2 linked regions of the Variovorax paradoxus genome follow. The protein of the gene in region 1 interacts with the protein of each later gene in a pairwise test. Links are inferred from orthologs where the notes say so. Each region holds a gene or a part of one and is shown in the gene's direction. Other genes may lie near its edges. The genes, in order: recJ and AACL56_RS02010.

Region 1 (13,935 bases):
ACGGCGAACCCTTGGGGAAGTGGTTGGCCTCGGCCACGAAGAAGCGCGTGTCGCCGAAGCCGGCCGCGAGCATCTCGCCTTCGCCGAGCGCCATCTGGATCGCCTGGCGCACCGGCTGGCTGGCGGCCACGCCCTCCTTGGTGTTGAGCACGAGGTACGGGAAGCCGAACGACGGCGTCATGATCGGCACGGTCTTGCCGCCCGACTTCTCCAGCCGCGGCAGCGCTTCCACCGGCAGCAGGTCGGCGAAGTCGTACTGGCCGGCCAGCGCGCCTTCGACGCGGGTGCTGGCGTTGGGCACCGGCACGAAGCGCAGTTCCTCGATGGCTGCTTCGCGCTTGCCGCCGTAGCCGCTCGCGGGCTCCTTGCGCGCCGCGTATTTGTCGAAGCGCGTGAGCAGAACGAACTGGTCGGGGCGGCGTTCCTTGAACTTGTAGGGACCCGTGCCCACGAAGTCCTTCAGTGGCGAGGCGATGGAGTCCTTGGCCATGATGGCGGCCATGCCGCTGGGCAGCGCGAACTGCGAGAGCAGCGGTGCATAGGGTTCCTTCAGCACCACCTCGACGGCCAGCGGCCCCTTGGCCTTGAGGCTGTCGATTTCCTTGCCGACGGCCTTGCCGCGCGGCGACTGGTCCATCCAGCGCTGCAGGCTGGCCACCACGTCGTCGGCGGTGAGTTCGCGCCCGTTGTGCAGCATCACGCCCTTGCGCAGGGTGATGGCGTAGGTCTTGCCGTCGGCCGAGATCTTCGGCATGCCCTCGGCCAGCATCGGCACCACGTTCCACTTGGCGTCGAAGGTGTAGAGCGTCTCGTACACGTGCTGCATGATGGTTCCGACCAGGTCGGCGGTCGACGCCATCGGGTCGAGCGTCTGCGGCTCGGCCACCATGGCCAGCGTGGCGAAATTGCGCGGGCCCTGGGCGTGAGCCTGCTGCTGCGGCAGCGCCGCACACAACATCGCGAGCAGGGACGCGCCCAGCAGGGTGCGCCTGGACAGCAGGGGCAGGCGGGGCAGGGCAAGGTGCGGGGAGGAACCGACGTGGGGCATGGAGAACTCCTTCTTGGGGCGGGCGCTCGAGGCGGAGCGAGTTATGAAAGAAATTTTCTTTCTGGCCCGGACTTTGAAGCACTATCCATGCCAAATCATCCGTGTTAACCCTTGATCGCAAGCAAATTTGAAATAGATTTTCAGATTGGATGGATACTTGCGGCTCGCTTCTCCCGACCCTTCTCTTCTTCACAAGGAGTTCCCATGCCCCTCGAATACCTCGGCGCCCTCCCTCGCCTCCGACCGCCAGGTGCGTCCCTTCTCCCGGCCGTGCGCGCCGGCGACTTCATCTATGTGTCGGGCCAGGTGCCGGCGGACAAGAACGGCGAGATCGTGGTGGGCGGCATCGAGCGCAGACGCGCCAGGTGATGGAAAACCTGAAGACCGTGCTCGCGCTGGCCGGCGCCACCCTCGACGACGTGTGCAAGAGCACCGTGTGGCTGCAGGACGCGCGCGACTTCGGTGCGTTCAACCGCATCTACATGAGCTACTTCGGCGAGAACAAGCCCGCGCGCTCGACCACCGAGGCCCGCCTGATGGTCGACGCCAAGGTCGAGGTCGACGTGGTCGCCTACAAACCGAAGGCCTGATTCGGGGCGTCGCGCACTTCGTGTCGCCCCTGCCGGGGAACACCTGCGGTCCAGGCAAAGCCGGTTCCGCAGTATTTCCGGGTCGATTGCAGCAATACCTTGCCGCGACAGCTAGCCCTTCAGCTCGGTCTTGCGCTGGATGATGCGCGAGACCAGTCCGTACTCGACGGCCTCCTCCGCCGACAGCCAGCGGTCGCGCTCGATGTCGGCCATCACCACGTCCAGCGGCTTGCCGGTTTCGCGCGCGATCTCGTGCGCGATGCGCAGCCGGGCTTTGATGATTTCCTGCGCCTGGATGGCGATGTCGGTCGCCTGGCCGCCCGCGCCGCCGCTGGGCTGGTGGATCAGGAAGCGCGTATTGGGAAGGCATACGCGGCGCTCGCGCGGCGCGGCCAGGAACAGGTGCGTGGCCGCGCTCCCACCCAGCCGGTGCCGATCATGTTCACCGGCGCACTGATGAAGCGCACGATGTCGTGGATCGCATCGCCCGACTCCAGGTGCCCTCCGGGCGAGCTCACGAGGATGTCGATGGGCTTGTCGGCGCTGTCGGCGTCGAGTGCGATGAGCCGGCGCGTCACGTCGGCGGCCACCGAGTCGCTGATGCTGCCGAAGATCAGCAGCGTGCGCGACTTGAACGCCTTTTCCTCCAGGTAGGAATTGCGCGGCTCGCCGGTGGCAGCGGGCTTGGTGTCGTCTTCCGATTCCATTGAGAACATGGTGGGCTGCATGAAGAAAGCTCCTGTGGTTGAACTGTCTTGACGAACAAGCCCGCAGTTTCGTGACATTGCTGGCTATGGCAAGCTGCGCCGATGCTCGATGAACACTATCTCTCGCAATTCCCGGCACTGCGAGGCCGGCTGGTTCGCGCGGCGGCGCGCATGCTGGGCGGCCCGGCGGATGCCGAGGACGTGGTGCAGGACAGCTACCTGCGTGCATTGGAGGCCGGGGACCGCGCGGCACCCGACGCTGCGCAGGCCTGGCTCACAACGGTGATGCGGAACATCGCCATCGACCGGCTGCGCGCGCGCACCGGATGCAGCTCTGGCTGCAGGACGCCGCAGTGCAGGCCGCGTCCGACGCGTCGCCCTCCGCGCAGGACGACGCGGCGACAGCGCAGTCGGCCCACGGCGCACTGCGCCTGCTGGCGGCGCGGCTGTCGCCCGCCGATGGCGCGGCCGTGCTGCTGCGCGAGGTGTTCGAAGCCAGCTTCAAGGAAATGGCCGAGGCCAGCGGCAGGACCGAAGCGGCGTGCCGGCAGCAACTGCATCGCGCGTTGCTGCGGTTGCGGCAGGACACGGACGACAACGACGGCGCACCGGAAGCGGTCTTTCACGTGTACCGGCAGGCGCTGGCCGAGTGCGACGCGAGCGTGCTGTTCGCGATGCTGCGGCAGCCGCCGACGCGGGCTGCTGCAGTGCCGGCCGCGATCGCCAAGGATGCAGCGCCGCGCGCGGTCTGCCAGATCATGCAGATGGGCGGACGCCTCGGGCTGGTGCTGACGCTCGGCGGGAAAGTGCTGTGCGTGCTGCCGCTGGACGTGCGGCAGATGGAAGAAGCTGTGCCGCTGAACTAGGCATCCGGCTACTTGCCCCTTTGAGGAAAGGCTGGGACGAGGGCTCCCGGCCTTCGACATCTCGCGGTCTTCGAGGCCGCTTGCCCCCACCCCGCCCTCCCCAGAGGAGGGAGTCACTCAGGGTCCGGCGGTACTGCCGGTGGAACGCCTCCGGATCTCTTGCTCCTTCCCCTCTGGGGAAGGTTGGGATGGGGGCGCGCGGCCCTCGACATCGCGCGGTCTTCGAGGCCGCTTCCCCCACCCCGGCCCTCCCCGGAAGGAGAGGGAGAAAGACAGAAACTCAGCCGGCCAACCGCCCGGCCACCAGCTGCAGCACCCGGTCGCACCGCTTCGCCAGATCCTGGTCATGCGTGACCATCACGAACGCCGTGCCGTGGCGGTGCGCCAGGTCGAGCATCAGCGCGAACACGTTGTCCGCCGTGCTGCGGTCGAGGTTGCCCGTGGGTTCGTCGGCCAGCACGCAGGCCGGCTGCGTGACCAGCGCGCGCGCGATCGCCACGCGCTGGCGCTCGCCGCCCGAGAGCTCGGCCGGGCGGTGGTGCAGGCGCTGGCCCAGGCCCACGCTCTCGAGGATCTTCGCGGCCGACTGCGCCGCCGTGGCCGGCTCCACGCGGCGGATCTTCAGCGGCATCGCGACGTTGTCCAGCGCGCTGAACTCGGGCAGCAGGTGATGGAACTGGTAGACGAAGCCGAGGTGCTGGTTGCGCAGCCGCCCTTGCTCGGCCGGGTCGGCATGGGCGATGTCCTTGCCCAGCAGCTCGACCTTGCCGCCGGTGGGCGCATCGAGGCCACCCATCAGGTGCAGCAGCGTGCTCTTGCCCGAGCCCGAGGCGCCGACGATGGCCAGCGTCTCGCCGGCGTGCACATCGAGGTCCACGCCATGCAGCACGGTCAGGTCGAGGCGCCCCTCGTGGAACCGCTTCGTGAGTCCACGGGCCTTCAAGACAACATCACTCATAGCGCAAGGCCTCGGCCGGGTTCACGCGGCTGGCGCGCCAGCTCGGATACAGCGTGGCGACGAAGGCCAGCACCAGGGAAATGATCGCGATCGGCAAGATGTCGCTTCGCTGCGGATCGCTCGGCATCTTGCTGATCAGGTAGATGTCCTTCGGCAGGAAGCTCGCATGGAACAGCTGCTCGAGGAAGGGCACGATCACGTCGATGTTGTAGGCGATGCCCAGGCCCAGCAGCAGGCCGGCCACGGTGCCGATCACGCCCACCATCGCGCCCTGCACCACGAAGATGCCCATGATGCTGCGCGGCGAACTGCCGAGCGTGCGCAGGATGGCGATGTCGGCGCGCTTGTCGGTCACGGTCATCACCAGCGTGGAGACCAGGTTGAAGGCGGCCACGGCCACGATCAGCGTGAGGATGATGAACATCATGCGTTTCTCGACCTGCACGGCCGCGAACCAGGTCTTGTTCTGGCGCGTCCAGTCGCGGATGAGGAACGAGCCCGGCAGGCTCACGGCGAGCTGGTCGGCCACGTCGCGCGCCTCGTTGAGGTCCTTGAGCTTCAGGCGGATGCCGGTGGGGCCTTCGAGGCGGAACACCTTGGCGGCGTCCTGCTCGTGCACCATGGCCAGCGCGGAGTCGTATTCGTAGTGGCCCGAGTCGAAGGTGCCCACCACGGTGAACTGCTTCAGCCGAGGCACCACGCCGGCCGGCGTCACCTGCCCGCCCGGCGCCACCAGCGTGACCTGGTCGCCCGGCTGCACGAAGAGCGAGCGCGCCAGCTCGGCGCCGAGCACGATGCCGAATTCGCCCGGCACCAGCTTGTCGAAGGTGCCCCTGGATGCAATGCCGTTGATGTCGGTGACCTCGGGTTCGAGCTTGGGCTCGATGCCGCGCACCAGCGTGCCCTTCATGTCCTCGCCGCGCGCGATGAGCGCCTGCGTGTTGATGAACGGCGCCGCACCGACCACCTCGGGATGCTTGCGCGCCGCGGCCATGATCTCGTCGAGCTGCGGCAGCGCCTGGCCGTCGCGCGAGAAGATCTCGATGTGCGACACCACGCCGAGCATGCGGTCGCGCACTTCCTTCTGGAAGCCGTTCATCACACTGAGCACAATGATCAGCGCCGCCACGCCCAGGGCGATGCCGAGCATCGAGACACCGGAGATGAAGGAGATGAAGCCGTTGCGCCGCGTCGCCCGGCCTGCGCGCGTGTAGCGCCAGCCGAGCTGCAGTTCATAGGGGAGTCGCATAGGGGCGGAATTGTGGCATCACGGACAACCTGGGGGCTTCCGGGACAATAGGGGCATGGCCGAAACCTCCCCACGTCACCTGTTGATCCCTTTCGCCGGCCGCGGTTCCCCTGCCTGCCGTGCGGCACTGCCGGCACTGAAGCTGCCGAACCTCGAATCCCTGCTGTCCCGACTCAGCCTTGCCGACACCGACACGCAGGACGAAAGCACGCGCTCACCTCCTCACGAACGTGCGCTTGCGCGGGCGCTGGGCATCGCCGCGCCCGACGGCTGCATCCCCTGGGCCGCGCTGGAAGCCCGGCGCATCTCTCTGGCCCTTCCCGGCGACACCGAGGCCTGGGGCCTCGTCACGCTGTGCAACTGGCAGGTCGGCATCGACGACGTGGCGCTGGGCGACCCGTCCGCCATCGAGATCGACGCCGCCGAATCGATGGCCCTGCTGGCCGTCGCCGCGCCGTTCTTCGAGGAAGACGGCATCGCACTGCATCCCTCCGACACCCCGGGCCGCTGGCTCGCGCTTGCGCCCATCTTCGAGGGCCTCGCCACGGCCTCCATCGACCGCGCGGTGGGCTGCCCGATCTCGCAGTGGTCGCCGCTGGGCGACTCGGCACGCTCGCTGCGCCGCCTGCAGAACGAGATGCAGATGCTGCTGTACACGCAGCGCGTGAACGACGACCGCACCGCGCGCGGTGTGCCGCCGATCAATTCTTTCTGGCTCAGCGGCACGGGTTCGCTGCCTGCAGACGCCAGGCCACCGGTCACGGACCCCGAGGTCGACGACGCGCTGCGCATCGCCGCGCTGCGTGACGACGGCGCGGCCTGGGCCGCCGCCTGGCAGGCGCTGGACGCCGGCGCCCTCGCCTCGCTGCTGGCGGACTACACGCGCGGCGCCGACGTCACGCTCACGCTGTGCGGCGATCGCGCGGCGCAGCGCTACACCGTGCAGCAGCGCGGCCTGGCCCGCTGGGCCAGGAGCCTGTTCGACCGCACGCGCGCCGCCGGGGTGCTGGAGTCGCTGTGAAGATCATCGCCCGCGACATCCCCCCCCGCACCGTCTGGGCCCTCGAACAGGCGGGCGTGCACCCGCTGCTCGCGCGCCTGTTCGCCGCACGGGGCGTGCAGGCCAAGGAAGAACTCGACGACGGCCTCGCGCGCCTGCTCGCGCCCGACACGCTGCGCGGCACGCGCGAGGCGGCCGTGCTGCTGGCCGATGCGATCGCGCAGAACAGGCGCCTGTGCATCGTGGCCGACTACGACTGCGACGGCGCCACCGCCTGCGCGGTCGGCGTGCGCGGCCTGCGCCTGCTGGGCGCGAAGAACGTGAGCTACCTCGTGCCCGACCGCGTGGTCGACGGCTACGGCCTCACGCCGCCCATTGCCGAACGCGTGGCCGCGAGCGGCGCGGACATGCTCATCACAGTGGACAACGGCATCGCCAGCGTCGAGGGCGTGGCCGCCGCCAAGGCGCGCGGCCTGCAGGTGCTGGTGACCGACCACCACCTGCCCGGCCCCGAACTCCCGGCGGCCGATGTGCTGGTCAACCCGAACCAGCCCGGCTGCGGGTTCGAGAGCAAGAGCATCGCCGGTGTCGGCGTGATGTTCTATGTGCTGCTGGCGCTGCGCTCCGAGCTGCGCGCGCGCGGCGTGTTCGACGCGCCGTCGCCTGCCGCCGTGCGGCCCCAAGGCGAGCGAGCCTCCTCCCCGGGGGGTGGCGAAGCACACGAAGCGGCAAGCCGGGGGGTGGGCAATCCGCAGCCCAAGCTCGATGCGCTGCTGCCGCTCGTGGCGCTGGGCACCGTGGCCGACGTGGTGAAGCTCGACGCCAACAACCGCCGCCTGGTGGCGCAGGGCCTGCGCCGCATCCGCGCCGGCTTCATGCCTGCGGGCGTGGCCGCGCTGTTCAAGGCCGCGGGCCGTCAGGCCGCGGCAGCCACCACCTTCGACTTCGGCTTCGCGCTCGGCCCGCGCATCAACGCGGCCGGCCGGCTGGCCGACATGACGCTGGGCATCGAATGCCTGCTGACCGACGACGCCGGCCGCGCCGACGAGCTCGCGCGCATGCTCGACGGCATCAACCGCGAGCGGCGCGACATCGAGGGCGGCATGCGCGACCAGGCGCTGCTGCTGGCCGAGTCGCTGTTCTCCGCCGACGACACGGTCGAGGGCATCGCCGCGCCGCCGCCGGCCATCAGCGTGTTCGACGCGGGCTTCCACGAAGGCGTGGTGGGCATCGTGGCCTCGCGCATCAAGGACCGCTTCCACCGCCCTACCTTCGTCTTCGCCGCAAGCGGCGCACCGGGCAAGGAGCAGGAGCTCAAGGGCTCGGGCCGTTCGATCCCGGGCTTCCATCTCCGCGACGCGCTCGACCTCGTGGCCAAGCGCCACCCGGGCGTGCTGCTGCGCTTCGGCGGCCACGCGATGGCCGCCGGCTGCACCGTGGCGCGCGAGCACTTCGAGACCTTCGAGAAGGGCTTTGCGCAGGTGGCGCGCGAGTGGCTGGCCGAGGCCGCGCTCACGCGCCAGATCGAGACCGACGGGCCGATCTCGCGCGAGTACATGCGCATCGACCTGGTCGACACGCTGCACAAGGAGGTGTGGGGCCAGGGCTTCGCGCCGCCCACGTTCAGCGAAGAGGTCGAGGTGGTGTCGCAGCGGCTGGTCGGCGAGAAGCACCTGTCGCTCAAGCTGCGCCACCAGGGGCAGCCGATCGACGCGATGTGGTTCAGCCACACCGAGCCGCTGCCGCCGAAGGTCAAGCTCGCGTTCCGGCTCGACGCCGACGAGTGGCAGGGCGTGCGGCGCCTGCGCTTCCTGGTCGAGGGCGCGGAGTTCTAGGCCGGCAAGGCCGGCGCTCAGCCGTCCTTGCCGTGCGCGGCTTCGGCCGCGACGATCTGGTGCAGCACCTTGCCGGGGTCGGTACGCTCGGCCAGGGCCTTCACCTCGTCGTGCGAATCGGGCGGCAGCTCCATCTTCTCGGCCATGCGGGTCACGAGGCGCAGCAGGGCCGTCATCTCGCGCTCGTTGAGCAGGTTGATCTGCAGGTCCAGGTGATGCCGCCGCTCGTTCTCCTCGTCGGACATGTTCTGGCTGATGAGGATCATGATCGCCAGCACGATCGCCTCGATCGACACCAGGAACAACAGGAATGTGAAGGGATACGGGTCGAGCTGCCACACCCACTGGTTGAGCACGATCCACAGCGCGAAGAAACCCAGGTTCCACCACAGGAAGGCAACCGTGCCGCAGAAGCGCGACATGCGCGCCACCACGCGGTAGAGCACCGGCTTCGAGCGACGGTTGCTTTCTTCGAGGCAAAGGATCGCCTCGATGTTGCGGTGGGTCAGCTCCTCGATGGACGGATGCTTCCCGTGCGGCTTCGTGCGAGACGTCTGCGTGGACATTTCCATGGTTGTCGCCCGGCACGACGCTGCCGCGCGTAGGCAGGGGGCGTGATGCGGTGCAAGAAAACCTTGGGGCCCGGGGCGCAGGGCGGGCGGTGCGCGCATGCGTTTTCCTGTCCGCCTCCAGCTTTCGGATGAGGCGTTAATGAGACGCAGCGCATGGTCGGGCACGGCTTCGGAGATACGATCAGTTACCCCATCGTTTCACTGCGCCTTGCCTCGAATCGCCCGGATGCCGTTCCGCTCTCGTCATTTCTCTCGCCGCTGCACCGGCGCCCTGCCCTTTTGCCCCTTCTTCGAGGGCCGCCTGCAATGACCGCCGCCTGGGGCCATGGCGTGCTCGGCGGACTGATGGTCTGCGGGCTCGTGTTCCTGCTGGTGTTCGGCACGCTGGTGCACGTCTGGTACGTGCTGGCCTGCGGCTTCGCCCTGGCCGCATTCGCCGGGCTGGACAACCTGTCGCCCGACGATCCCCTCGCCCACTGGGCCGCGGTGGCGCTGGTGCTGTGGGCCGCGTGCCGGCTGCAGTTCGCACGGCAGCTGCTGCGCATGCGGCACTTCGCACCGCGGCTCGACAAGGTCGCGCTGCTGCTGATCGCGGCGCTGGCCGCCACCGCGCTCTATGCCGCGTTCGACACGCGGCTCGCCTGGACGCTGCGCACCTTGCAGGCCCTGGTCGTCGCCTCGACCGTGGTGCTCGCGGTGGGCGCCCTGCTCGCGTGGCGGCGCATGCCGTGGCCGGTGGGGTTCTTCTGCGCGGGCGCGGTGCTGCTGCTGGCGGGGCTGTCGGTCACGCACCTGCCGGCCTGGAGCGAACTCCCGCCGGCCATCGGGCCGGTGAACTTCGCGGAGCTCGGTGCGATCGCCGAACTCGCGCTGCTGGCCGCGGCCGTCGGCGCGCGCATGCGGCTGGTGCTGCACACCGAAAAGGCGCTGGAGGCGCGCACCAAGGAACTGATGGGCGCCATGGGCACCGACGCCCTCACCGGCGCCACCAGCCGCGCCGGTTTCGAGAGCCGCGGCGAAGAGTGGGTACGCGACGGCCGGCCGTTCTCGCTGATGCTGGTCGACCTCAACGGCTTCAAGCGGGTGAACGAACGCCACGGCCGCACCGGCGGCGACGCGGTGCTGGCCGCCATCGCGCTGCGCCTGCGCCAGCAGGTGCGCGCGGACGACATGGTCGCGCGGCTGGGCGACGACGAATTCGCGATCCTGCTGGCCGGCAATCCGGCGCGGCAGAAGCTCGCGGAGATGGCCATCCGCATCGAGACCGCAGGCGCCACGCCCGTGGCCTACGAAGGCCGGCTGCTCGCCGGTGGCGAGCTCAGCATGGGCATCGCGTGCCATCCGGCCGACGGCCACACGCTGGCCGGCCTGCTCGAATCGGCCGACCGCGCGCTGCACCATTGCAAGCGCCAGCGCATGGGTCCGTCGTACGCGTTCGCCGGCGAGCAGTCGGGCGGCGCGGCGCACGGCTGAGCGGCGCCGCCGCCGCGCACCGGCCCCGCGAGGACCGTCTCGCGCAGCGCTTTCGAACCTTCTTCTTAACTCGGTCTTGCGAGCGACAGTGCATGATCGACGCATGAGATTTCATGCAGTCGCACCGCCTGTTTTTTCAGCACCACCGAGGCCCGGCGCTTCGCGTGGCTGAGCGATACGGCTTTCACATCGGGTCTTTATCCTCGGCGGCGGCCGCGTTGCGACACGCATTCATTCGCCCCTTTTTTTCCAGCGCCCGTTCGTCATGCGCGGGCGTGTCATCGATTCACAGGAGGACGTTTTTTCCATGCGCCGTTTTGAACTGATCGAAGGAACCGCCAGCAAATTCTGGGAAATCGAGCAGGTGGACACCGAGCTCAACATCCGCTGGGGTCGCATCGGCACTGCGGGCCAAAGCCAGACCAAGTCGTTCGCCGATGCCGCCAAGGCCACCACGGCGCTCGGCAAGCTGGTGACCGAGAAGACCGGCAAGGGCTACAGCGAGACGGGCGTGGCGGCCGGCGCAGTCATCGGCAAGACCGAGGCGAAGCCGAAGGCCGAGGCAGCGGAAAAGACAACGGCTGCGCCTGCAGCAAAAGCGGCGCCGGCATCGGCCGCCGTACCGGCCGCAACCGCCGCAGCCACCGCAACAGCCGATGCAGACGCTCCCTCCGAAGGCATCGACAGCCAGGCCGACCGCGTCTTCGAGGCCGTGCGCTCGCAGATCGAAGCCGGCGCGCTGACGCAGAAGGATTCGCTCTCCACCGCCAGCCTGAAGCGCCAGCACGGCGTGAGCGAGCAAGGCGCGGCACTGGCGTTCAAGCGGCTGAAGGCCGCAGGCCTGCTGTACGGCTGGGGCGCCAGCTGCACGCCTGCGAAGGAGGCCCAGGCCATTGCGAAGGAACTGGGCACTTCGGCATCGACCACGCCGACGTCCGTCTCGGCAGTGCCCGCGGCGGACCTGCCCGTGAGCGCCGACACACCGCCCTGGCTCGCGGCCGGCGTGCCCGTGCGCATGTCGCCCGACATGGTGCGCGAGGCCTTGCCCTCGCGCCGCTTTCCGCCGGCGCCGTTCACCGAGCCGGTGAGCGTGGCCGCGGCCTGGCTGCCAGTCCGCCGCAAGCTCGACCTGAACATCGACATGGCCGCCACCGACGCGGGGCTGCGCGATGCCACGCAGCGCATGCTCGACCGCGGCGCGCAGCCCATTCCCGCGCCGGATGCCGAGGCCGACACCGTGCTGCTGGCGCTCGCACTGAGCACCGGCAGCCACTACGGCAGCAGCGAGATGAGCGCCGTGCTGGTGCAGTACCTGGTGGCGCAGTACGGGCTGCCGGGCGCCATCGATCTGCTGCTGGCCGCGCAGCAGATCCAGATGCATTCGTCCTACGACCGCAAGGCGAGCAAGCACCTCTACAGCTTCAGCGCGGGCGTGACGGGCCCCATGGGAAGCACCTACTACGGCCCGATCGGCGACGGTGAGAAGGCGCTGCGTGCGCACCTGGCACTGGCTGCGCCCGAGGTCTGGCAGGACTGCCGCGACCGCATCGAGGCCGGCCTGCCCAAGGTGCACGCCAGCCGCCAGCCGGCGCTGGCGATGCTGCTGCCCGATGCGCCCGAGGTCTCCAACGCGCTGGTGCATGCGCTGGCCGCCGACAAGAACGCGCCGGAAATGATGCACTGGCTGCAGCTCACGGCCACCGACCCCGATGCGATTGCACTGGCCGCGAAGGTGCGGTTGAGCTATTCGAGCGGCTTCTGGGGCAGCGGCCCCATGACCAGCACGCTGGTGCAGGAACGCGGTGTCGATGCCGTGGCGGTGCTGGAGCGCGGCGCCGCCACCGACGACGCAGGCGACGCGCTGGCCTGCATCGGCACGCCCGACGCGGTGCTCGCGCTGGCGCGCGTGGCGAGCACGTCGAAAAGCGCGCTCGCACGGCTGGCGCTGGCTGTCGACCGCTGGCCGATGGCCGCCATCCCGGCGCTGTCGCGGCTGGTGGCCTCGGGCGGCAAGGACGCCAACATGGTCACGCCCAGCCTCACGCGCCTGCTGCGCGCGCACGGCGCCCTGCTGCCGGCGCTGCGCCCCTGGCTCGATGCGGGCGCGCAGGCGGTGATCGACCGGCAACTGGCGCTGCTCGCCGGCCCCGCCGAGACCGCCGAAGCGGGCGAGCTGCCCGGCGTGCTCGCCGCGCCGCCCTGGCTCGCCAAGGTGCAGAAGAAGGCCGCCGCCGCGCTGGTGCTGGAACCGCTGGCGCTGGCGCCGGTGGAGCAATGGGGCGAAGGAGAGCGCGAGAGCGCGCGGCGCCTGAACTCGTGGCAGACCGGCCGCTACGACGCCGCGCGCAAGAACATCGACGTGCTGCTCGACGAACTCGGCTTCGACAAGGGCAAGAAGAATCTGGCGCCGTTCGTCAAGACCGCCGCAGCCGCCGTCGCGGCCGGCGATGCCGGCGCGCTCGTGACCGAGTGGCGCGCGATGGTGGCAGAGCGCAAGAAGGAGCGCTACTACTGGTTCAGCTTCCGCGCGAGCTTCGCCGCGCTGCTGCCGGCCGCGGTCGGCGTGCCGTTCTGGAACGCCGTCGCGGGCGAGGCCGAGAGCGACGACATCGGTCTGATCCTGGCCACCCACGGCCTGGCCGTGCTGCCGGGCCTGGCGGCGATGGTGCGCTCCAAGCCCACCGAGAACCTCTCGTACGCACTGAACTTCGGCGCGCCCGAACTGGCGATGCCCGCCGCGCGCGCCTTCGCCAAGCTCAAGACGCTGCGCGCGGAAGGCCGCGCCTGGCTGCTGAAATACCCCGAGCACACCGCCTGCGGCCTGATTGCGCCCGCGCTCGGCAAGGCCGGCGAGGCACGCGACTGCGCGGGCTCGGCGTTGCGCCTGCTGCAGGCCAACGGCCACGAGGCGCTGCTGCTCGAGGTGGCCGGCCGCTACGGGCGGCCCGAGGTCATCGAGGCCTTGCGCGCCGTGCTCGACGAGAGCCCGCTCGACCGCTTTCCCACCAAGCGCGCGAAGCTGCCCGAATTCTGGCAACCGCGCGGCTGGCGACGTCCGACGCTGAAGAACGGCAAGGCGCTGCCCGACGACGCGCTCGACAACCTCGGCCAGATGCTGACCTTCCCGACCAACGAGGAAATCTACGGTGGCATCGCGGTGATCAAGGAGGTGTGCGACGCCGGCTCGCTGGCCGAGTTCGCCTGGGACGCGTTCACCGCGTGGCTCGAGGCCGGCGGCCCGAGCAAGGAAGGCTGGGCGCTGACCATGCTCGGCTTCTTCGGCAACGACGACACGGCGCGCAAGCTCACGCCCTTCATCCGCGCCTGGCCCGGCGAGTCGGCGCACGCGCGCGCGGTGACCGGTCTCGACGTGCTGGCCGCCATCGGCAGCGACGTGGCGCTGATGCTGCTCAACGGCATCGCGCAGAAGGTCAAGTTCAAGGGTCTGCAGGACAAGGCGCGCGAGAAGATCGACGCCATCGCCGAGGCGCGCGGCCTGAGCACCGAGGAGCTCGAGGACCGGCTCGCGCCCGACCTCGGCCTCGACGAGCAGGGCACGATGCGGCTCGACTTCGGCCCTCGCGCCTTCAAGGTCGGCTTCGACGAGACGCTCAAGCCGTACGTGCGCGAGACCACC
Region 2 (14,433 bases), 1.6 Mb from region 1 along the record:
ACCGACTGCGCAAGAAGATCGAGAAAGGCCCGGTGCGCATCGCGACGGTGCGCGGGCTGGGCTACTGCCTGGAGAAGATCCAGGGCTGAGCCCGCGCAACGCCGCTTTCGCTTACGGCTGCTTCTGCAGACTCGCCGTCAACGTGGCGCCGTTGTCCGTCTTCACGAGGAAGAAGACGCGCCGGAAATAGCCGTTGCCTTCGTAGGCACCCGCGGGCACCAGGACGATGGCGGCCGGCCCCCGGTAAGGGCGGTTCGTACTGAGCTTGCAGGCATTCTTGCCATCGATGCCGGCGTCGACCGCATTCAGTGCGAAGCCGTACATGTTCTTGGACGTGCCCGGCTGCGCCTGCGCGAGGACGCCCGAGATGCTGCAGTCGCCCACCTGCACGCCCGCGGTCTTGCCGGTGAACGCTCCCGTGGCATCCACCTCGATCGAGAGCCCGACGCCGTAGTTGCTGTCCGGGTTGGCCCACTTGCCCGTCACGCTGTCCTGCGACACCGCCAGTGCATTCTCGACAGCGTACTTCTGGGGACCGAATGCCGAGGGCGCGCGCTGGTCCCAGCTGTAGGTTCCGTTCATCACTTTCTTCGGCGTGAAAGTGCCCGAGCCCGTCACCGGCGAGGCATCGATGAAGTAGTAGGCCGTGTCGGGATTGAAGGACCAGTCCAGCCCGGTGACGGTGAGCGATCCCCACATCGTGCCGATGTGATCCTTGCTGGCGATGGAACCGTCGGCGCCGATGAGCGTGATGTCGAGCAGCGAAGCGTAGATGCCTTCGCTGTCGTTGCCTGCGGCGGCGGTGGAGCCGGCCTGCGGTGCGTCCAGCGACGGCAGCGGCTCGCTGCCCGGCATCGGATCGCGGTTCGGCTCGGGTGCCGGCGCGGGGGCTGGCGCCGGCGCAGAGGCCGGGGCGGCCGCGGGCAACACAGGCAGCATCGGCAAGCCGCCTGCATCGCTGCCACCGCCTCCGCCCCCGCAGCCCGCGAGCCCTGCGGCGCACGCGGACGCGACAATCCACGACGGCCGCACGCGGCCGTTCGACTTGTTCTTCATGAATCTCTCCCTGAGGTTTTCGAATTGCAGAAACTGCGCGCGAAGACTAAGGGCGGGCGCCGGCCCGCCAGCCTGCCGCCGCACCAGTAAGTCACGGCCGGCGGAGTTTTTTCGCTACCCGTGCGAGGAGGAACGATGCACAGCCGAGGAGAAGATCGCGGCGCGTCCGATGCCTCGTCGAGCCGGGCCGCCCTGGTACTTCTGCATTGCGGAAACTTCGCACCGAAGCTACAACCGATCGCACTCCCGATGGCACGCCGCCCCCGGAAGACCGGCATCCACCGTTCACGCGCACCCGCGTTCCTTCGTCCCTGCAGGAAGCCCACTTGAAGCTCTTTCAGCGCGCCCAGCGTTCCCTCTTCGGCGAAATCCTCGACTGGATGCTCATACCGCTGCTGCTGCTGGTGCCCGTGAGCATCGGCGTCACGTCGCTGGTGGCGCAGGGCATCGCCAATGCGCCGTTCGACCGCGCGCTCGAGCACAACGTGAAGGCGCTCGGCGAACTGGTGACGGTGAGGGAAGGGCGCACCGAATTCGTGCTGTCGCAGCCCGCGCGCGAGATCCTTCGGGCCGACGATGCCGGCCATGTGTACTACCAGGTGGTCGACGGCCACGGCACGGTGCTGAGCGGCGAGCGCGAGCTGCCGCATCCCAACGTCGAGGAACCGCTGCCGCCGACGCAGGTCTTCCTGCACAACAGCGAGCTGCACGACCAGGAGGTGCGCGTGGCCTCGCTGTGGATTCCCAGCGGCGCGGAAGACGTGCCGCCCACGCTGCTGCAGCTGGCCGAGACGCGCGAGAAGCAGACGGTGCTGGCCGGGGAGATCATCAAGGGCGTGCTGCTGCCTCAGTTCGCGATCCTGCCGCTGGCGGTGCTGCTCATCTGGCTGGCGCTGGTGCGCGGCATCAAGCCGCTCTCGGTGGTGGAGGCGCGCATCCGCGAACGGCGTCCGGGCGACCTGAGCCCGCTCGACGAATCGCTGGTGCCGCTCGAGGTGGTGCCGCTGGTGTCGTCGGTGAACGAGCTGCTCGACAAGCTCAACGACTCCATCGGTACCCAGAAGCGCTTCCTGGCCGACGCGGCGCACCAGCTGAAGACACCGCTGGCGGGGCTGCGCATGCAGGCCGACCTCGCGCAGCGCGAGGGCGCCAACGCCGACGAGCTGAAGCAGTCGCTCAAGCAGATCGGCCGGGCCAGCAAGCGCGCCACGCACACGGTGAACCAGCTGCTGTCGCTGGCGCGTGCCGAGGGCAACAGCGCCAACGCGCACCACCAGCCCTGCGACCTGGCGCGGCTCACCATCGAGGTGGTGCGCGAGGCCGTGCCGCGCGCGATCGAGAAACGCATCGACCTGGGCTACGACGGCGCGGAGGCGGGCGCGCCCGGCGTGGTGTTCGACGGCAACCCGACGCTGCTGAAGGAGCTGGTGCGCAACCTGGTCGACAACGCGATCAACTACACGCCCTCGACGCCGGAGCGTCCCGGCCTGATCACCGTGCGGGTGCTGGCCGACCCGTTCGGCCATGTGCTGCTGCTGCAGGTGGAGGACAACGGCCCCGGCATCGCCGAGGCCGACCGCGACCTGGTGTTCGAGCCGTTCTACCGCGTGCTCGGCAACGAGGCCGACGGCTCGGGCCTGGGACTGCCGATCGTGCTGGAGATTGCCAACCAGCACCGCGCGCGGGTGAAGCTGGAGGACGCGCACCCCGGCAGGCATCCGCCGGGTGCGCTGTTCACGGTGCGCTTCGAGGGCGAGACGCCAGGTTGATCCGTCAGACCCCAGAGGAGGCCGCGCAGGGAGGTCAGGGCGCCGGCGCGCCGGCCTTCGCTTCCTTGCGGATCTGCAGCCACTCGGGGTGGATCTGCCGCGACAGGCGCTGCGGCTCGCGTTCGTTGATGCCGGCGGGCGCCATCCCGAAGCCGACCAGGTCGCCGCGCGCCCACAGGAAATAGCCTGCGTTGGCCAGCAAGAGGACGATGAGCAGCAGGCGCAGCTTCATCGGGTTCAGAACGCCATGCCGCGAGGGCGCACGCTCACTTCGTCGCTCGAGATGAGCTGCAGCCCGGCGTCGGTGCGCACCTGCAGCTCGCCGCCCCAGGCCACGCCTTCGCACAGGCCGGCGGTGCCGTCGCTGAGCGCCACCTCGCGCCCGCGCAGCACGTCGCGTGCCGCGAAGCGTTCGGCGAACGGCGCGAAACCGCGGGCCTCGAAATCGAGCACCGTGCGCACCAGCGGCGCGGCCAGTTCGGCCAGCACCTCTGGCGCGCGCGCATCGGGGCGCCACTGCCGCATCCATGCCGGCGGCGTGCGCATGCCGTCGCCTTCGCGCGCACCGATGTTCAGGCCGATGCCGATCACGAGGTAGCGCGGCGCAGCGGCGCCGGCCGTGGCTGCGGCGGAAGAGGGCAGCGCCGTCTCGATCAGGATGCCGGCCAGCTTGGCATCGTTCACCCACACGTCGTTGGGCCACTTGAGTCCGACCTTGTGCGCGCCAGACGGGTCGAGGCTTTCCGCCACGGCCACGCCCACGGCCAGCGACAGGCCCGACCAGTCGGCGGGCGCCAGCGGCATGCCGAGCGAGAACACGAGCGAGGCCGACGCCTCCTGCTGCGGTGCGCTCTGCCAGGGCCGGCCGAGTCGGCCGCGGCCGGCGGTCTGGCGCTCGGCCACCAGCAGCACGGGCTCGGCGCGGCCGGCGCGCGCGCGGCGCATGAGTTCGGTGTTGGTGGAATCGATCTCCGCCACCGCCTCGACCGCGAAGCCGGGCAGCAGCGGGGCGACCGACGCGGCGATCCGGTCTTCGAACCAGGCGGCCGTGGTGCTCGTCATGCTCAGTCCCTGGCGGACTTGTCCTTCACGGCGGATTTCTTCTCCGCCTTCTTCTTTTCAGACTTCTTTTCCGCCTTCTTACCAGCCTTCTTTTCGGCCTTCTTTTCGGCCTTCTTTTCGGCCTTCTTTTCGGCCTTCTTTTCGGCCTTGGCGGCTTCCTTCTTTTCAGCCTTCTTCTTCTCGGCCTTTCTGGCCTTCTTCTTTTTCTTCTTTTCGTCCTCTTCGTCCTTGGGCGTCAGCAGTGTGCCGCGGCACTCTTGCGAGCCGCACCAGCAAGGAAATTCGGAGAGGAGCTTCGGCGTGTACGGCTCGTCGATGATCAGGCCGTAGTCGTAGTTGAGCTCTTCGCCTGCAGCGATGTTGCGCAATGCCTTGATATAAACGCGCCCATCGACTTCGTCGGCTTCGCAGTTCGGCTCGCACGAGTGATTGATCCAGCGCGCATCGTTGCCCTTGACGTTGCCGTCGATCACACGGCCGTCATCGATGTGGAAGTAGAAGGTGTGGTTGGGCTGGGACGGGTCGTGCGGATGGCGGCGCAGCGCCTCCTTCCAGCTGATGACCTCGCCCTTGTATTCGATCAGCGTCTCGCCTTCGGCCAGGTCCTGAACGGCGAACACGCCGTTGCCGTGGACATCGGAGCGCCGCATCTGGATGCGGCGGCTGCTGGGCCGCCCCGAGGCAAGCCGCGCCTCTCCCTCGGGGGGATGGGTGGCGGCCGGATCGCGGCCCGCGGAAAGTGGGGATTTGGAAGGCATCGCCGAAGTCTGTTAGGTTGAATATGCACACATGCGCGTGTGCGCGTGCGCACACGCGGGAAGCCGCACAGTATAGAGAGCCCTTAGATGACAAAGACGTTGGTAATCGCAGAAAAGCCGTCGGTGGCACAGGACATCGTCCGTGCCCTCACGCCGGTGGCCGGCAAATTCGACAAGCACGACGAGCATTTCGAGAACGACAGCTACGTCGTGACCAGCGCCGTCGGTCACCTGGTCGAGATCCAGGCGCCCGAGGAGTTCGACGTCAAGCGCGGCAAGTGGAGCTTCGCCAACCTGCCCGTGATCCCGCCGCACTTCGACCTGAAGCCGGTCGACAAGACCAAGACCCGCCTGAACGCGGTGGTCAAGCAGGCCAAGCGCAAGGACGTGACGCAGCTCATCAACGCCTGCGACGCGGGCCGCGAGGGCGAGCTGATCTTCCGGCTGATCGAGCAGTACGCCGGCGGCAAGTCGGGGCTGAACAAGCCGGTCAAGCGGCTGTGGCTGCAGTCGATGACGCCGCAGGCCATCCGCGACGGCTTCGACGCGCTGCGCACCGAGAAGCAGATGCAGGGCCTGGCCGACGCCGCGCGTTCGCGGTCCGAGGCCGACTGGCTGGTGGGCATCAACGGCACGCGCGCCATGACGGCGTTCAATTCGCGCGACGGCGGCTTCTTCCTGACGACCGTGGGCCGCGTGCAGACGCCCACGCTGTCGGTGGTGGTGGAGCGCGAGGAACAGATTCGCAAGTTCGTCTCGCGCGAGTACTGGGAAATCCACGGCAGCTTCGCGGCCGAGGCCGGCAACTACCCGGGCAAGTGGTTCAACCCCGACTGGAAAAAGGCGAACGCGCCGCTACTGGCCAACGGCGAGCCCGACCCGGAGCAGCGCGCCGACCGCGTATGGAACGAGCAGGAAGCGCGCGCCATCGCCGATGCTTCGCGCGGCAAGCCCGCCACCGTCACCGAAGAAAGCAAGCCCACCACGCAGGCCTCGCCCGCGCTGTTCGACCTGACCTCGCTGCAGCGCGAGGCCAACGGCCGCTTCGGCTTCAGCGCAAAGACCACGCTGGCGCTGGCGCAGAGCCTGTACGAACGCCACAAGGCGCTGACCTACCCGCGTACCGATTCGCGCGCGCTGCCGGAGGACTACCTGCCCGTGGTCAAGCAGACCATGGACATGCTGGCCCACAGCGGCATGAAGCACCTGGCCCCGTTCGCCAAGCAGGCGGTCGACGGCAATTACGTGAAGCCCAACAAGCGCATCTTCGACAACGCCAAGGTGTCGGATCACTTTGCGATCATCCCGACCCTGCAGGCGCCCAGCGGCCTGAGCGAGGCCGAGCAGAAGCTCTACGACTTCGTGGTGCGGCGCTTCCTGTCGGTGTTCTTCCCGAGCGCCGAATACCAGGTGACCACGCGCATCAGCACGGTGGAGCAGGGCGGAAAGAAATACCCGTTCCGCACCGACGGCAAGGTGCTGGTCAAGCCGGGCTGGCTCGCCATCTACGGCAAGGAAGCGCAGGACGACGAGAAGGAAGACGACAAGGACGGCAAGCGCCTCGTGCCGGTGAAGCCGGGCGAGGTCGTGAAGACCGAGTCGGCCGACATCAAGGGCCTGAAGACGCGCCCGCCGGCACGCTACTCCGAAGCCACGCTGCTCGGCGCCATGGAAGGCGCGGGCAAGAACATCGACGACGACGAGCTGCGCGAGGCCATGCAGGAAAAGGGCCTGGGCACGCCAGCCACGCGCGCGGCCACCATCGAAGGGCTGATCGCCGAGAAGTACATGCTGCGCGAAGGCCGCGAGCTCATTCCCACCGCCAAGGCCTTCCAGCTGATGACGCTGCTGCGTGGCCTGGGCGTGGAGGAACTCTCCAAGGCCGAGCTCACCGGCGAGTGGGAATACAAGCTCGCGCAGATGGAAAAGGGCTCGCTCAGCCGCGACGCCTTCATGCGCGAGATCGCGGCCATGACGGAGCACATCGTCAAGAAGGCCAAGGAGTACGACCGCGACACCGTGCCGGGCGACTACTCGACGCTGCAGACGCCGTGCCCCAATTGCGGCGGCATCGTGCGCGAGAACTACCGCCGCTACGCCTGCACCGGCAAGAGCGGCACGGGTGAGGACGCCTGCGGCTTCTCGTTCGGCAAGTCGCCGGCCGGGCGCACCTTCGAGGTGGCCGAGGCCGAGGCGCTGCTGCGCGACAAGCACATCGGCCCGCTGGAGGGCTTCCGCTCCAAGGCCGGCTGGCCCTTCACTTCCGAGATCGTCATCAAGTTCGACGAGGAGGCGAAGAACTGGAAGCTGGAGTTCGACTTCGGCGACGACAAGAACGCCGACACCGGCGAGATCGTCGACTTCAGCGAGCAGGACACCGTGGGCCCATGCCCGATCTGCGGCGCGCCGGTGTTCGAGCACGGCAGCAACTACGTGTGCGAGAAGTCGGTGCCGACCAACGCCCAGCCCACGCCGAGCTGCACATTCAAGACCGGCAAGATCATCCTGCAGCAGCCGGTGGAGCGCGCGCAGATGGAAAAGCTGCTCGCCACCGGCAAGACCGACCTGCTCGACAAGTTCGTGAGCATGCGCACGCGCCGCGCCTTCAAGGCCTTCCTCACATGGAACGCCGAGGAAGGCAAGGTGACCTTCGAGTTCGCGCCGCGCGAGGGCGGCAGCAAGTTCCCCCCGCGCAAGACCTTCGGCAAGGCCGCGCCGGCCGGCAAGACCGCGGCGGCCAAGAAGGTGGCTGCGAAGAAGACGCCCGCCGCCAAGAAGGCACCGGCTGCGAAGAAGGCCGCCGCGCCGCGCAAGCCGGGCGCCGGACTGAAGCCCAGCGACTCGCTGGCCGCGGTGATCGGCGCCGAACCGGTGGCGCGCACCGAGGTCATCAAGAAGCTGTGGGACTACATCAAGGCCAACGGCCTGCAGGACGCGACCAACAAGCGCGCGATCAATGCCGACGCCAAGCTCAAGCCGGTGTTCGGCAAGGACCAGGTGACGATGTTCGAACTGGCGGGCATCGTGGGCAAGCACCTCTCGGCGCCCTGAACATGCAGCGCAGGCACTTTCATGCGGGCGTCGCGATCGCACTGCTGGGCGCCGCCGGCCTGGCGCAGGCGGCGGCGTGGCCCGACAAGCCCGTGAAGCTGGTCGTGCCCTTTCCGCCGGGGCAGGCCACCGACATCTTCGCCCGCGCCGTGGCCGAGCAGCTCGGCAAGCGGCTGGGCCAGCCGGTGATCATCGACAACAAGGCCGGTGCCGGCAGCAACATCGGCACCGAGTTCGTAGTGCGCGCGCAGCCCGACGGCTACACGCTGGTGGTGGCCGGCAGCGCGATGGCGGTGAACCAGACGCTCTATGCCAAGCCGGGCTTCGACCCGCGCAAGGACCTCGCGGGCATCTCGCTGATCGCCAAGGTGCCGCTGGTGTTCCTGGCCACGCCCGAGAGCGGTATCCGCACGCTGGCCGACCTCACCGCGCGCGCCAAGGCCGAGCCCGGCCGGCTGAGCTATGCGAGTGCCGGCATCGGCGGCACGCAGCACCTGTCGGGCGAGATGTACAAGGCGGCGGCGCATGTGTTCATCACGCACATTCCGTACCGCGGCAGCGGCCCGGCGCAGTCGGATTTCCTGGGCAACCAGGTGCCGCTGATGATCGACTCGGTGACGGCCGCGCTGCCGCACATCAAGTCGGGCAAGGCGGTGCCGCTGGCCGTGACCTCGGCCACGCGCTCGTCGCAACTGCCCGACGTGCCCACGGTGCGCGAGAGCGGCGTGGCCGGCACGAAGAACTTCGAGGCCGTGGGCTGGCTCGGCCTGATGGCGCCGCGCGGCACGCCGCCCGAGATCGTCGAGCGCCTGAACCACGAGGTGACCGACATCCTGAAGAGCGAGCAGATGGCGCGCTTCATCCGCGAGCGCGGCTCCGAGCCCGCACCGACCACGGCGGCCGAGTTCGACCGCTTCGTGGCGAGCGAGATCGGGGTGTGGGGTGCGGCGGTGAAGGCATCGGGCGCCAAGCCCGAGTAACGAAGCCTCAGGCCGAGGCCTGCACCGGCACCGCCGGCGCTTCCGCCGCGCGGTCGACCTCCGCGAGCAGCCAGCTGCGGAAATGATCGAGCGTGGCCAGTTGGCCGCGCCCTTCGGGATAGCAGAACCAGTAGCCCTCGTTGCCGCGGTAGCCGCCGCCGGGCAGGGGCTCGTCCACCAGCCCCGAGGCGATCTCGTCCTGCACCAGGCAGCGCGGGACCAGCGCCACGCCCATGCCGACCATCACCGCGCGGATCATGGTCTGGAACTGGTCGAACTGCGGACCCGCCAGCGGATCGAGCCCGCGCACGCCGTGCGCCTCGCGCCACTGCACCCATGACTGCGGCACCGTCACATGGCGCAGCAGCGTGCAGCGGGCCACGTCCTGCGGCGTGCGGATGGCCACCTCGGCCTGGCCCGCGCGAGGCGCGATCAGCGCCACGTCCTGCCCCGCGAGGTAGTGCGAACGGGCGCCGGGCCAGTGGCCGTCGCCGAACAGGATGGCGCAGTCGAGCTCGGGCCGCTCGAAGTCGTAGCCGTGCACGAAGGGCACGAAATGCAGGGTGACCTGCGGGTGCAGCCGCTGGAAGTCGGGCAGCCGCGGAATCAGCCATTTGGCGCCGAAGGTCGGCAGCGTCGACAGGTGCAATGCGCCGCCGCCGTCGCCGCTGGTGATGAGTTCCAGCGTCGCGGCCTCCAGCTGCGCGAGCAGGGCGCGCACCGCCTTCTCGTAGCGCTCGCCGGCCGGCGTGAGCGCCAGGCGCTTGCGGCTGCGCTCGAACAGCGGCGCACCGATCCAGCGCTCGAGCTCCTGCACCTGCTTGCTGACCGCGCCCTGCGTGAGGTGCAGCGCCTCGGCCGCACGCGAGACGCCGCCGAAGCGCACCACGGTGGAAAAGGCACGCAACAGGTTCAGGGGAGGGTTGAGACGGCGCAGCGACATGGCGGGATGCCCATTAAAACATTCCAGATCAGAATGTTAGCTGGTCTATCCTTTGCTTCCAGTGAAGGAGCAAATCGCCTTTTCACCCTCAATGCACACTGGAATACACCCCATGCAACGTCGTCACTTCATCTCCACGCTGGCCGCTGCTTCTATCCTTCCTGGAATATCCTTCGCGCAGGGCAAGCCGATCCGTCTGGTCGTCCCGTTCCCGCCTGGCGGCGCCACCGACATCACCGCGCGCGTGCTCGGCGAGCCGGTCGCCAAGATCCTGCAGCAGCCCGTGGTCATCGACAACCGCGCCGGCGCCGGCGGCTCCATCGGCATGGCCGAACTGGCCCGCGCCACGCCGGACGGCCTGACCTTCGGCATCGCCACGCTGTCCACGCACGGCGTGAACCCGGCCGTGTACCAGAAGCTGCCCTACGACCCGATCAAGGGCTTCGCGCCGGTCACCGAGATCGTCAAGGCGCCGGGCGTGATCGTCATCAACCCGTCGAAGCTGCCCGTGGCCAATTTCGCCGAGCTGGTGAAGTACCTCAAGGCCAACCCCGGCAAGGTGTCGTATGCGACGCCGGGCAACGGCACCATCGGCCACATGTGGGGCGAGCTGTTCAAGAGCAGCACCGGAACCTCGATGGTGCACATCCCCTACCGCGGTGCGGGCCCGGCCATCAACGACGTGCTGGCGGGCGAAGTGCCGGTGTACTTCGACCAGGTGGCCTCGTCGCTGCCGCACGTGAAGGCGGGCAAGCTGAAGGCGCTGGCGGTGTCTTGGGGCGGCCGCCTCGACGTGCTGCCCGACGTGCCGACCTACGCCGAGCTCGGCTACCCGGCCAACAACGACCCGTCGTGGTTCGGCATGGTGGCGCCCGCGGGCACGCCGGCCGAACTGGTGCTGCGCATGCAGCAGGCGGTGGCCACGGCACTGAAGGACGCCTCGGTGCGCGAGCGCCTGTCGCTGCAGGGCCTCTACGCCTCGGGCACCACGCCGGCGCAGTTCACCAAGCAGATCGCCAGCGAGATCGAGAAGATGAAGAAGGTGGCCGAATTCGCACGCGTGCGACTGGACTGAGCCCGGCCTGCCTATGCATCCAGTACTGAAACTGATCCAGACCCGCGCCCAGGTGACAAGCGTCGCCGGGCAGACGCCGCTCGTGCTCGACTCCCCGCACAGCGGCACCGTGTACCCGGAGGACTTCGGCACGGTGCGCGAGCTCGCGACGCTGCGCCGCGCCGAGGACACGCACGTCGAGAAGCTCTACGCCTTCGCGCCCGACCTGGGCGCGGCCTGGGTCGAGGCGCATTTCCCGCGCAGCTACCTCGACGCCAACCGCGACACCACCGAGATCGACACCACGATGCTCGACGGCGAGTGGACCGACCCCGTCTCCACCGACCCGCGCGTGCTGTCGAAGGTGCGCCTGGGCAAGGGCCTGATCTGGAAGCTCACCGACGAAGGCCTGCCGATCTACGACCGGCAGTTGCCGGTGGAAGAGGTTCGCCAGCGCATCGACAGCTGCTGGCGCCCGTACCACGCCGCCGTGGCGCAGGCGGTGGACGAGGCGCACGCGCGCCACGGCTACAGCATCCACATCAACTGCCATTCGATGCCGGCCATCGCGGCCAGCCACGCCACCGACTTTCCCGGCCTGGCGCATGCCGACTTCGTGATCGGCGACCGCGACGGCAGCACCGCCGACCCGGCGCTGTCGCAGAAGATCTGCGCGCACCTGCGCGCCTTCGGCTACAGCGTCGACTACAACCACCCGTACAAGGGCGTGGAGCTGGTGCGCCGCCACGGCAAGCCGGCCGTGAACCGGCACAGCATCCAGGTGGAGATCAACCGCAAGCTCTACATGGACGAGGCTACGCTGGCGCTCGACGAGGCCGGCGCGGCGCGGCTGCAGGGCCACCTGCGCTCGATGGTCGAGATGCTGCTGGCCACCGATCCGCGCTGATCAGGCCGTGGCGGGCGCGAAGTCGGTCGACACCGACAGCGCCTCCCACGCCTTGATCTCCTCCTGCAGCGCGCCGAGCTTCTCGCGCACCACTTTCATCGCGTCGGGACCGAGCAGCAGGTGCGCGGGCGGGTTGGCCGTTTCGGTGATGCGGATCATGGCGCGCGCGGCCTTCACCGGGTCGCCCGCCTGCTTGCCGCTGCGCGCCAGGCGTGCCGCGCGCACCGGGCCCATCACCGGCGCGTAGTCGGCGATGTCCTGCGGCGCACGCACCATCGAGCGGCCCGCCCAGTCGGTGCGGAAGCCGCCGGGCTCCACCGCCGTCACGTGAATGCCGAAGCTCGCCACCTCCTTGCCCAGCGTCTCGCTGATGCCCTCGAGCGCGAACTTGCTGCCGTGGTAATAGCCCAGCCCCGGAAAGGTCACGATGCCGCCCATCGAGGTGATGTTGAGGATGTGGCCGCGGCGGCGCGCGCGCATGAACGGCAGCACCGCCTTGCCCACGGCCACGGCGCCGAACACGTTCACCTCGAACTGCCGGCGAAGCTGGTCGAGCGTCGATTCCTCGACCGTGCCTTCGTGGCCGTAGCCGGCGTTGTTGACCAGCACGTCGATGGCGCCGACCGATGCCTCGACCTCGGCCACCACGCGCGGCACCTCGGCGTCGTGCGTCACGTCGAGCAGGCGGCCGAAGGAGCGGCCGGGCTGCAGCGCATCGAATTCCGCACGCGCGGCCTCGCTGCGCAGCGTGCCCACCACGCGATGGCCGGCGGCCAGCGCCTCCTGCGCGAGCGCGCGGCCGAAGCCGCTGCTGACGCCGGTGATGAACCAGGTCCTTGGCGAAGAAGAAGAAGAAGAAAAGGTCGGGGAGGCGGTCATGCGATGTCCTTGGAAAGGGATGGAAGCAGCGATGACCCGACTGTGCGCGCGCCGCATGGCTTTGATAATCCGCCCAATCGACGAAGCACCTTGAAGCTTTTCTTCAAGATCAACCGGAACCCGCCATGCGCCAGGACCAGCTCGACGGACTCGTCACTTTCATGGCCGTGGCCGAGACCCGCGGCTTCTCGGCCGCCGCGGTGCGCCTGGGCGTCTCGCCCTCTGCCGTGAGCCAGGCGGTGCGGCTGCTCGAGAAGCGCGTGGGCGTGCCGCTGTTCAACCGCACCACACGCAGCGTGAACCTCACCGAAGCCGGCGCCCGCTTCCTCGAACGCATCCGCCCAGCGGTGCAGGAACTGGCCTCGGCTTCCGACGAGCTCAGCGACAGCGCCGAACGCCCCTCGGGCCTGCTGCGGCTCACGGTGCCGCGAGCGGCCTATCTCTTCGTGCTGCAGCCGGTGCTCGCGGACTTCCTGCGCACGTACCCGCAGATCGACGTGGAGGTGTCGATCGACAGCGCGCTGGTCGACATCGTGGGCCGGGGCTTCGACGCCGGCATCCGCTTCGGCGGCATGGTCGAGCGCGACATGGTGGCGGTGACGGTGGGCGCGCCGCTGGCCAACAGCATCGTCGCCGCGCCGCGCTACCTGGCCGCGCGCGGCACGCCGGTCCATCCGCGCGAACTGCTGGCGCACGACTGCATCGGCTTCCGCTTCGAGAGCTCGGGCCAGCTGGAGCGCTGGGCGTTCGAGAAGGACGGCCAGGCCATCACGCTGGCCGTGAGCGGGCGCCTGGTGATGAACGACGTGGCGGTGATGCTCGATGCGGCGGTGGACGGCATCGGCATCGCCAACCTCATCAGCAGCTACACCGAGCGCCACATCGCCGACGGCCGGCTGGTACAGCTGCTGGCCGACTGGTCCACGCCACTGCCCGACCTGACGCTGTACTACCCCGACCGCCGCCGCGTACCGCCCAAGCTGCGCGCCCTCATCGGCCACCTGCGCGCAACAACCCTGGCGACGACGGGCGTGTTGTTACAGGACCGGCACGGCAGCGGCCTATAGTGGGCCGTCAACGATCGTCATCAACCACCCATGGAGTTTCAAGTGAAGCCAATCATTGCCGCGGTGTTCGCCATTGCACTGGGCGCGCTGGTGTCGGGCTGCGCGGGCACGGGGTCGGCCGGCAGCGGCGCCAATGCATCGGGCGCGACCGGCGGCAGCGGCGTCACGGTGTTCGGCACCATCGACGCCAGCGTCAGCGGCGCGACGAACAAGTCGTCGCGCTGAGCGCCCGCCGGCGTTGCGCGGTCAGGCCGAGCCGGCCAGGTAGCCGTGCAGCGCGCCGCGCAGCTGCCGCGACAGCGCCTGCAGGTCGGGCCGGCCGCCGGTGCCGATGTGCGTGTGTGCCACCAGGCCGTAGATGATGGTCTGGCACACGCGGGCCACTTCCTTCTTCTGGCAACCGGCCGCCACGTCGTTCGCGGCCTCGAGCACGCCCACCCACTCGCCCACGAACCGGTCGTACATCTTGCGGTAGGCCTCGGGGCTGGAGAGGTGACGCTCCAGCAGGTAGTGCGCGCCCCAGGCCAGCGGCTGCGCGCGGTGGGCGTCGAGCTGCGCGTCGATCACCGCATCGACGATCTCGCGCAGCGGCCGGCCGGCATGCGCCTCGACGGCCGCGCGCACGTCCATCAGCAGCGCCTTGGAGCGCAGGTGCAGGCAGACGCGCGCCAAGTCTTCCTTGTTCTCGAAGTACTCGTAGAAGCTGCCGAGCCCCGTGCCGGCGACCGCCACGATCTCGCGGATCGTGATGGCGGCAAAGCCCTTCTCGACCAGAAGCCGAACAAAAGCCTCCTGCAGCGCCTGCGAGGTGTGGCGCGCACGGGACTGGCGCGGCTTTCTCCTCGGGGCGGCGGCCGCTGCGCGCGCGGCGGTCATGCGCGCCGAACCCGAACACCGGGCGGGAGGG

Evidence for each region.
Region 2: the proteins of recJ (region 1) and AACL56_RS02010 interact in binary tests that used the Escherichia coli proteins (3 or more experiments, as listed by UniProt). The link is inferred for Variovorax paradoxus from one-to-one orthologs.

The regions. Positions count from the first base shown.
Region 1 is NZ_LR743507.1:1,980,557-1,994,491, reverse strand. Bases 5,845-8,844 are described here. They hold recJ (single-stranded-DNA-specific exonuclease RecJ), read left to right. Parts: upstream 5,845-6,435; coding sequence 6,436-8,253; downstream 8,254-8,844. Other genes in these bases: AACL56_RS08845 (DUF1003 domain-containing protein), read right to left, coding at 8,271-8,819; AACL56_RS08855 (hypothetical protein), read left to right, coding at 5,845-6,439. Also shown: AACL56_RS08890 (ABC transporter substrate-binding protein), read right to left, coding at 1-1,048; AACL56_RS34315 (RidA family protein), read left to right, coding at 1,253-1,417; AACL56_RS34310 (RidA family protein), read left to right, coding at 1,417-1,638; AACL56_RS08870 (sigma factor-like helix-turn-helix DNA-binding protein), read left to right, coding at 2,672-3,211; lipoprotein-releasing ABC transporter ATP-binding protein LolD, read right to left, coding at 3,492-4,169; AACL56_RS08860 (lipoprotein-releasing ABC transporter permease subunit), read right to left, coding at 4,162-5,418; more of AACL56_RS08855, read left to right, coding at 5,474-5,844; AACL56_RS08840 (GGDEF domain-containing protein), read left to right, coding at 9,132-10,298; AACL56_RS08835 (DUF4132 domain-containing protein), read left to right, coding at 10,606-13,935. UniProt on the Escherichia coli protein: Single-stranded-DNA-specific exonuclease.
Region 2 is NZ_LR743507.1:412,280-426,712, forward strand. The notes cover bases 4,399-7,896. They hold AACL56_RS02010 (DNA topoisomerase III), read left to right. Parts: upstream 4,399-4,732; coding sequence 4,733-7,696; downstream 7,697-7,896. Other genes in these bases: AACL56_RS02005 (SET domain-containing protein), read right to left, coding at 4,399-4,645; AACL56_RS02015 (tripartite tricarboxylate transporter substrate binding protein), read left to right, coding at 7,699-7,896. Outside these bases: AACL56_RS01980 (response regulator transcription factor), read left to right, coding at 1-89; AACL56_RS01985 (hypothetical protein), read right to left, coding at 112-1,056; AACL56_RS01990 (sensor histidine kinase), read left to right, coding at 1,383-2,825; AACL56_RS01995 (sporulation protein), read right to left, coding at 2,860-3,057; AACL56_RS02000 (biotin--[acetyl-CoA-carboxylase] ligase), read right to left, coding at 3,063-3,887; more of AACL56_RS02005, read right to left, coding at 3,890-4,398; more of AACL56_RS02015, read left to right, coding at 7,897-8,676; AACL56_RS02020 (LysR substrate-binding domain-containing protein), read right to left, coding at 8,684-9,619; AACL56_RS02025 (tripartite tricarboxylate transporter substrate binding protein BugE), read left to right, coding at 9,732-10,694; AACL56_RS02030 (N-formylglutamate amidohydrolase), read left to right, coding at 10,708-11,580; AACL56_RS02035 (oxidoreductase), read right to left, coding at 11,581-12,459; AACL56_RS02040 (LysR family transcriptional regulator), read left to right, coding at 12,585-13,526; AACL56_RS02045 (hypothetical protein), read left to right, coding at 13,569-13,751; AACL56_RS02050 (TetR/AcrR family transcriptional regulator), read right to left, coding at 13,773-14,402.